2 linked regions of the Roseibium sp. Sym1 genome follow. The protein of the gene in region 1 interacts with the protein of each later gene in a pairwise test. Links are inferred from orthologs where the notes say so. Each region holds a gene or a part of one and is shown on either strand. Other genes may lie near its edges.

Region 1 (5,203 bases):
ATTTTCTTCCTCTATCGACTTTCGAACTGAAGGCCATCTTGCAGAACGCACGCAGGGACTCGCGTTCCATGTTCAAGGAAGAACGTAGTGGAGCCAGCCTTACAGGCGCCTGTCGGGAAGATTAAGAATTTGTAAGATTGGCCGGCAGGCGAAGCGCCGCCTGAAGTGCCGGCGCGATCAGGCGTCCGGAAACAGCACCCTTGCGTCGCCGGACCGCCATTTCGGCCATTTGTGCATCACCGATTGCAGCCTCCCGGACGTCTCGAACGAGACCAGCCAGGCCTTCAACGCGGACCAGTCCTGATGGTCGAACCAGTCCCTGTCGGTGTTGGCGAACTGCCGGACAAAGGGCAGGATCGCATAGTCGGCAAGGCAGGCGCGGTTGCCGAACAACCAGCGGCGGGCCGACAGGCGGCGGTCAAGCGTGCGGAGAAACTCCGATGCCGCTGCCCGCTCTTCCACCCTGTCGGCATCCTTGTAGCGCGTATCGTATTTATACCGGTCGAGATGACGCTTGAAGGGGCCGTCGCACGTCCCGATGAGCTCGAGCGCCGCATCCAACCCCTCCCCGTCCGGCTCCAGCCAGTTGTCCGGATCGGCGATTGCGAGGGCCCATCGCATGATGTCGAGGCTTTCGTCAAGCACCTCATCCCCGGCCTTGAGGCAGGGCACCGTCGCGGACGGAGATGCTTCCAGAAACTCCGGCGCCTTGTCGCGCAGCACGATTTCACGCAGTTCCACCGTTTGCCCGCTTGCCGCAATCGCAAGGCGCGCGCGGATGGCATAGGGGCAACGGCGGAAGGAGTACAGGATCGGGACGTCTTTCATCCCGCTCCAATGGCTCAGGAACAAGGCAAGGTCAACACCGGGACGACAGGCGCGCCATCACGACGCTCTTGGTCCTTTTCACAAGTTGTAAAGGAATATTGGAGAAAATTTGCCCGATAGGGTACATCGATGACCGACTCGCTTCTCAGGCTTGCCAAGGACAGTTCCAAGGAAAAGAAACACGAGCTCGCCGAGCACGTGACAGGGCTTCTTGCCGCCCGCGCCGACGACACCGGGTCCGAGGAAACCCATCTTCTGAACAACATGCTCGAAGGCGTCTATGACGCTCTCGAACACGACGCGAAACGGAAGATGTCCGAGAAACTCGCGGACGTCCGGTCGACATCCGCGAAACTCGCCGCCGCCATGGCGAGCGACGACCTGCCCATTGCCCAGGCGGTCCTGGAACGCTCCAAGTCGCTCGCCGAGGCCGACCTGAAGAAAATCGCCGAGACCAAGGACCAGGGATATCTTCTGGCGCTGGCCAAGCGTGATCACGTCAGCAAGGATCTCAGCACGATCCTGATCAAACGGGGCAGCAAGGAAGTCAAACATGCCGTCGCCGCCAACCTCGGCGCGGAAATCACGATGCCGGTGTTCGAGTCACTGGTCAAGGACATGCCCAAGCAGATGGGCGACCGTATCCGCCATCTGCGCAAGTCCAACGAGGAACTGCTGGAGGACCTGTTCCGCGACGACGGCGAGATCGCCGCGGGGTCGGAGCTGGTCAAGAAACCCGCAAAGATCAGCCCGAAAGCCTGGCTGATGGGGATCAAGCTGGGCAAGACGAACTTGAACAAGGCGATTTACCAGCTTTCGCACGAGCACAATTTGCTCGACGCCGTCGGGCTGCTGTCCTATTTCTCCGGCCTGGACATGAAATACGTGCACAATCTCATGGTGCGCTACGACAGCACCGGGATCGCTACCGTCTGCCGGGCCACAGGCATCGGCGCCATGGAATTCCAGGCCGTCTGCAAGGAACGCTGCAAGCACCTCAAGTTTCCGGAAAGCACCGGTAGCAAGTGGCTGACCAACTATCACATGCTGGACGACACGGATGCGCGCCGTTTGCTGGCCCTCATGAAGATGAAGCTGGAAGCCGCCAAGCACGAACAAGCGGCCTGACCCAAGAGCTCCCGGATTTCCCTCATGCATGATCACGATGATCCGCCTGGCGATCCCCCATGCCAAGCACACAAGGTGATCGGCGGTCATATCGTGGACGAACAGACCTATCTGGATGTCTGCCGGTACCGCAAGTCCGAGCGGCAACGTCTCTATGACCTGCGCAGGCGGATGGACCAGCAGGCCCGCCAGGCCGCAACGATCGCGTTGATCAAGCATCTGGGGCATGCCCTGAAGGAGCGGCAGTTCGACACGGTCGCCGTCTACTGGCCGATCCGCGGGGAGCCGGACCTGCGCCCGCTCATGAGCGAGCTGTGTGCGGCGGGCAAGACGGTGTTGCTGCCCGTTGTTCTGGAAAAGAACGCTCCCCTTGTCTTTCGTCCCTGGTATCCCGGATGCAAAATGGTCCGGGGCATCTGGAACATCCTGGTTCCCGCCGCCGGGACCCTTAAGGATCCCCAGGTCGTGATCGCGCCCCTCGTTGGCGTCGACAAGGCAAAATACCGCCTCGGAAACGGCGGCGGCTATTACGATCGAACGCTGGTCAGCTTCGGGACAGCGCCTTTCGTCATTGGCGCCGGGTTTGACTTTTGCAGAATCGAAACGATTTTTCCGATGGCATGGGACATCCCGATGGACAAGGTCGTTACCGAACAGGGATCAGGCGACTGACGGGCTGCCGATGGCCGTCTGAAACAGCGCCATGTTCAGCCAAACCAATTCCTGACGGTCTTTTGCAGTTTCGCAAGCTTAATTTCCCGCACTGCTTCAAGACTACCCAAAGTATATCGACGCCACCTCCACACCTGTCACTAATACGGATACTTGAAAAGATTAACCCAATTTTTCATCTGCGCCTTAGACAGTTGTAAACTGTCTGCAAGGTAGTCCTATGCTTATAGAAACGGACAACCCTACGATGATCAACGACCTTCTCAGTCTCGCTCAGGACAGCACCCCTGAAAAACGTCATCAGCTTGTGGAGCACGTAACCGATCTGTTCGTCAGGGGAGCCGACAGCTACCAGACGGAAGAGATCACGCTGTTCAACACGGTGCTGGAAAGCATGCTTCCGAGCATGGATCCGGAGCAGAAGAAGGCAATTTCCGAACAGCTGGCTCCCATAGATGACACCTCAAACAAGGTGGCCTACGAGCTGGCGCGTGAAGAAATCGACATCGCCCGGCCGATGCTGACGTCCTCGAACTCACTCAATACCGACGACATCCTGCGCCTGGCGAAAACCATGGGCCAGGGGCACCTGTTGGCGATTTCGAAACGCAAGCATCTTGAAGCCAATGTGACCGATGTTCTCCTGGAACGCGGCGAGAGCCCGGTGAAACAGTCGGTCGCCGCCAATGACGGGGCGGAGTTTTCGGAATGGGGGTCGCGGCTCCTGATCAAGCTGGCGGAACGCGACGAGAAGATCCGCGACGCCATGATGGAACGTGCCGACATAACCGAAAACGACTACGACAAGCTGATCAGCCAGATGCCGCCGCAGCAGCAGGCCAAGATTCGCAAGCTGCGCGAAGACAATGAAGCGCTGATCAACGACCTGTTCCACAAGGCGAGCAAGGTCGTGGCCAGTTCCAAGCTGGAGCGCAAGGCGACGCGGATCAATGCCAAGGCAACGCTGAAGGAAATCCGTGCCGGGCAACGGTCCCTCGGCAAGGCCATTACCCAACTCGCCCTGTCCAACAACCTGTTCGATATCTGCTTCCTGCTCTCCGAAATGGCCGGGCTCGGACAGAAATACGTCACCAATGTCATGGTCCGCTATGATTCCACCGGCATCGCGGTGCTGTGCCGGGCCATGGGTGTCGAAAATTCCGATTATACCGCGCTGTGCAAGGCAAGGGCGATGCACAACAAGCAGCCGCAATCCACCGCGGAAAACTGGGCAGCCGACTACCAGTCGCTGACGGACCGCGACGCGCGCCGCCTGCTGTCCTTCATGAAAATTCGCCTGCAGACCCTGGAGGGGGAAGCGGCCTGACGTCCCGGAGACCTCAGTCTTCAGCCATGGCCGCGCGCGTAACCACCGCGGCGCCAGCTTCCAGGGTTTTGTGCACCGGGCATTTGTCGGCAATTTCAAGCATGCGGGCCCGTGTCTCTGCATCGAGATCCCCTTCAAGGGTGATCAGACGCTCGAACCGGTCGATCCGCCCGCCCTTTTCCCTGACCTCACTGGAACAGTCCTCGCAATCGGCCGCATGAACCTTGCCGTGCAGGACCTGCGTCCCGATCCGGTCGACGGTCAAGCCCTTGCGATCGGCATACATGCGCAAGGTCATTACGGTGCAGGCTCCCAGCGCCGCGGACAGGAACCCGTAAGGCGACAGGCCGCTGTCAAGGCCGCCATAGTCCACCGGCTCGTCGGCAATCAACCGGTGCCGGCCGCCGGCCACCATGGCCTGGAACCTGCCCTGCCCCGTTTCCACCACCTCGACGCCTTCTCCGGTTTCGGCTCCCGCATCCACCGGCTCTTTCTCGAGATAACCACTGGCCCAGCCCGCGATCACGCGCGCCGCATAGGCCGCGTCTTCCCCCCGGGACAGGAGGTGGTCCGCCTTGTCCAGCGAAACGAAACTCTTGGGATGCTTCGCCGCCACGAAGATTTCGGTGGCGTTGTCGATGCCGACCGTGTCATCCAGAGGCGCGTGCATGACCAGGAGCGCCTTGCCCAGCCGCGCGACCTTGTCCCGAACGGACTGCGCCTCGAGGTCCTCCAGAAATTCCCTTCGGATCGTGAAAGTCCGGCCCGCAAGATCGACCTCGCCGACGCCGGTCTCCCGAATGGTCTCTTCCGCCCCCTTGAAATTGTGAATCACGTGGTCCGCGTCCGACGGCGCACCGATGGTGACAACCGCTCGTGCCTCGGGAATGTCCTCGGCAACCGCCAGCACAGCGGCTCCGCCAAGGGAATGGCCGATCAGCAGCTTCGGCGCTTCATAGTTCCGCCGCAGGAAATCCGCCGCACGTTTCAGGTCCTCGACATTGGAGGAAAAGCCGGTTGAGGAAAAGTCGCCGCCACTGCCGCCGAGCCCGGTGAAATCGAACCGGAGCACCGCGATGCCTTCCGCCGCGAGTGCCCCGGCGATGTGGCGTGCAGCGGGAATGTCCTTGGAACAGGTGAAACAATGGGCAAACAGCGCGAAGGCACGGATCCTTCCCGCCGGCAGGTCCAGCCGCGCGGCCAGCCTGGCGCCATGGGCGCCGTCAAACTCCAGTTTCAGGGGACGGT
Region 2 (3,745 bases), 580 kb from region 1 along the record:
CACGCTGCACCAGCCCCATCGTACCGGCATAGTGATAGGGCCAGACACTCTCGGCGCCGAACTCTGCTTCAGCCGCCAGGAATTTCTCCGCGATTAGATCCAGTGCCGCGTCCCAGGAAATCTCCTCGAAGCGGCCCTCGCCCTTTGGGCCAACCCGGCGCAGGGGTGTCATCACCCGTTCCGGGTGATAGAGCCGTTCCGGATAGCGCGCGACCTTGGCGCAGATGACCCCGGCCGTATAGGCATTGTCGCGGGCGCCGTTGAGCCGGCGGACATCGCCATGCGGATAGAAATGCACTTCCAGCGCACATGTCGACGGACAATCATGCGGACAGGCGGAGAACGTGCTCTTGGGCGGCTGCTGGGTCATGCGGAACCAATCATCCTGAAAGCTTCGGAACAGTGTACGGCCCAGCCTTATGAAAAACAAAAAGAGGCGCCGTCAAGCGCCTCCCTGTCACCGGTACAATCCCGACGGACCGCTTTCTTTTGCCGTAAGCGCCGCTATTTGCGGCCCGGCCCGAAGTCGGCGCGGGTCACCACACCGTCCCCGTTCCGGTCGATCATTTCGATCCAGGGCGCCGCATTGTCCAGGAACTCCGTTTCCGAGACCTTGCCGTCGCCATTGGTATCGTTGACCTCGAGCCGCATTCCGTTTGCCGGGTTCTGGTTGCCACGCCCGCGCCCCTGAGGTTCGTTTTCCGCCTGGTCCAGTTCCCTGGCCTCGTCGAAGAGCACGTATTCCTTTTCATCCAGAAAACCGTCTTCATTCGCATCGAAGCTTGCAAACACGTCGGAACGGCGGTCACGTGCTTCTGCAACCGTCACCACGCCGTCCCCATTCAGATCCCAGCTTTCGATGAAATGGGCCCCTGGGCCCTCGAACGCCATCGCCGTTGCCGTGGCAACGCCCAGTGCGAGGGCGACAGCCGGTGCCATGATCGACGCTTTCATTTCACAACTCCTCTATTTGTTGTTTCGAACATATGAACATTTTGCTTCGAAAAAAGTGCGTGAGAACACGCACTTCTGTCCCTTTCGGCTCAGCTCCCGCTGCACGGGCCCCGTCCGCCGCGACCGCCTCCCGGAGGCATGCCACCTGGAGGCGGCCCGTGACGCGGCCCGCGTCCCGCCCCCGGTGGCGGAGGCCGGCCGCCGGGCAGGAACCGGGGCGGCCGTCCGCCCTGGGCCTGGATCAGTGTCACGCTTGCCTCGCTGTTGTTCGTCAGAGCGGCAAAGCCGATCGTTGGCTGTTCGTCCTGCGTGCCGGTGTCACCACGCCGGCCCGGCCCTTTCAGGCGCCTGAAACTGCTGTCGGGGCTGCCCATCCAGCACCGCGGAATGAAAGGAAACGTGTCGGTCAGGACGTAATGGTAGGTGCCTTTGGGAAATTCCGGTGTCACGGCAATACGGCCGTTGCACTGGTCAAGGTCTCCCGCGCCGGCCACATAAGCCCAGTCCTGGGTGAACTTGCCATTATAGCGTCCACCGGGCCCACCCGGACGGGTTCCCTGCTTGACCCTGTAGCTGCTTTTCAGTTTGCGCACCGGTGATTTCCGCTGCGGATCGGAGTAGCCATAGGGTCCGTAAACCGGAAAACCGTCGGCGGCAAACCCGATCAGCGCAGGGACGGACGCGCCACCCTCGGCGGCCAGCACACCGGTCGGAATGCCGTGGTAATGATAGGTGCCGTTAGGCTGGACATGGGCATTGTACTTGTCGAGGCCGAGCTTGCAGGCGCCGCCCAGCGCCTCGTAGTTCCAACCGGACCGCCGGTCGTTCTGCCAGTACTCCGCCGTCCCCGGGTCCATCACCACGCCGTTGATCGCAATACCGAAGACCGCTCCCTGCGCATCCGTCGCCCGGCCGTTCCTGCGTGGCAATAGCGGCACTTTCAGATTGTAGTTCTTTTTGGAAATGCTGTGCGGATTGTTGCGGTTGGGAAAACGCCCCGGAGGTTTGACAGGATAGCCATTCGCCCGGATCCGGCGGTTGTTACCGTCAACGGTGATGTCCGCTGAGGCTTCCGCCCCGGGCAGCAACAGGTTCCAGATGTCCACGCCGACATGTGAGTGCCCGAGCGGCTCCTCGCCGTTCAACGGGCCCTTGCTGTCATGGGCCGCCGCAGGCAGCGCGATCAGCGCACCGGCCAATGCAAGGCATAAACGCATCCGTTTCCTCCAAATTCCTCTCGCCCACGGATCTATTATGGAGGTTGTCGGTTCAGAATGCTGTCGCGCAATCTTCGGAATTTGTATCCGAATGTGTCAGAACCGACTTCCGGAAACAAAAAGAAAAGCCGGCCCCGAAGGACCGGCTTCCCGAAAGCAAATCCGGTGGACGGATCAGCCGACGATTTCGGTTCCGGAGAACCAGAAAGCGATTTCCTGGGCAGCGGTTTCCGGCGCATCGGAACCGTGCACGGAGTTTTCACCGATCGACAGCGCGAATTCCTTGCGGATGGTGCCCTCGGCTGCTTCGGCCGGGTTGGTGGCGCCCATGACTTCACGGTTCTTGGCGATGGCGTCTTCACCTTCGAGAACCTGAACGACGGTCGGGCCGGAGGACATGAATTCGGTCAGTTCACCAAAGAACGGACGCTCCTTGTGAACAGCGTAGAAAGCTTCCGCTTCACGCAGGGACATCCAAACGCGACGGGAAGCAACCACGCGCAGGCCGGCTTCTTCCAGCTTTGCGGTGATGGCGCCGGTCAGATTGCGCTTGGTGGCATCCGGCTTGATCATGGAAAACGTGCGTTCAATCGCCATGGTTTCGTCTTTCTTGTTACAGGTTGGACCGGCGGATTGCCGGGCCCGGAAATTCGATTTTCGCGGCCTTAATAACGGTGCGCCGTCTGGCTCGCAAGGGGGCGCGCTCATGACAGTTTCATGTCGGCAAGGATCTTCCATGCTGGCAAACCGCTTCCACTGTGAATAGTCTCCTGCGAAACAGTGCAGATCGTCCGTGCGCGCTCTGTAAAAAATGCCTTTCAGGAACGGGACAATGCTCAAGGTTTTCGCGCAGCCATCGCTGATATTTGCCCTTTGCACATTTATATGGGCAGGAACGGTTTCACCGGCCCTGTCGGCGACCACCACGAGCGGTCAGGACCCAGCGCCTCCGGTTGCACTCGACCAGGTCATCACCGGCCTGCCCCAGGACGACCTGGAGGACCTGTTCGTCTTCGTGGCGGGCAATGTGCTGTTCACGCTCTATCACGAGGGCGGCCACATGCTGATTTCGGAACTGGGCCTGCCGGTGCTCGCCCAGGAAGAGGATGCTGTCGACAATCTTGCAACGGTGACCATGCTGGCGGCCGACAACGATGACATGGACCTCTACCTCGCCCAGGCAATGATCGGATGGTTCCTGATTGCCGAAGAGGCCTATGAAGACCTTGTCTTTTACGACGAGCACGATCTCGACCAGCAGCGCGGTTATGCCATTCTGTGCCTTATGGTCGGCGCCGACCCGTCGGCTTTCCGCGGATTGGCCCGGGATCTGGAACTCCCGGCGGACCGGATCGAATCCTGTGGCTACGACTATGAACAGGCAGCGGATTCCTGGGACATCGTCACCTCCCCACATTTGAGGGACGCGGACGACCCGGGTGGAAAAATCAGGGTCGTCCATGAACCGGCACCGGCGGGCCTGGACTCCATGGCCGTGTTCCTGAAAGAAAGCGAACTGATGGAACTGGTCGCGGAAGAACTGGACACCTTTTACGACCTGCCGGAAGAGGTGA

What was found.
Region 2: the proteins of O6760_RS28650 (region 1) and ndk interact in binary tests that used the Escherichia coli proteins (3 or more experiments, as listed by UniProt). The link is inferred for Roseibium sp. Sym1 from one-to-one orthologs.

Annotation. Positions count from the first base shown.
Region 1 is NZ_CP114786.1:6,230,680-6,235,882, forward strand. The notes cover bases 942-3,804. They hold O6760_RS28650 (5-formyltetrahydrofolate cyclo-ligase), read left to right. Parts: upstream 942-1,980; coding sequence 1,981-2,628; downstream 2,629-3,804. Other genes in these bases: O6760_RS28645 (DUF2336 domain-containing protein), read left to right, coding at 958-1,956; O6760_RS28655 (DUF2336 domain-containing protein), read left to right, coding at 2,876-3,804. Also shown: O6760_RS28640 (glutathione S-transferase), read right to left, coding at 178-828; more of O6760_RS28655, read left to right, coding at 3,805-3,955; O6760_RS28660 (bifunctional alpha/beta hydrolase/OsmC family protein), read right to left, coding at 3,969-5,203. UniProt on the Escherichia coli protein: Involved in the removal of 5-formyltetrahydrofolate.
Region 2 is NZ_CP114786.1:5,651,093-5,654,837, forward strand. Bases 1,058-3,745 are described here. They hold ndk (nucleoside-diphosphate kinase), read right to left. Parts: upstream 2,769-3,745; coding sequence 2,346-2,768; downstream 1,058-2,345. Other genes in these bases: O6760_RS26190 (YHYH protein), read right to left, coding at 1,058-2,171; O6760_RS26200 (DUF4344 domain-containing metallopeptidase), read left to right, coding at 3,004-3,745. In the rest of the region: O6760_RS26180 (molybdopterin-containing oxidoreductase family protein), read right to left, coding at 1-370; O6760_RS26185 (EF-hand domain-containing protein), read right to left, coding at 505-954; more of O6760_RS26190, read right to left, coding at 1,044-1,057. UniProt on the Escherichia coli protein: Major role in the synthesis of nucleoside triphosphates other than ATP. The ATP gamma phosphate is transferred to the NDP beta phosphate via a ping-pong mechanism, using a phosphorylated active-site intermediate.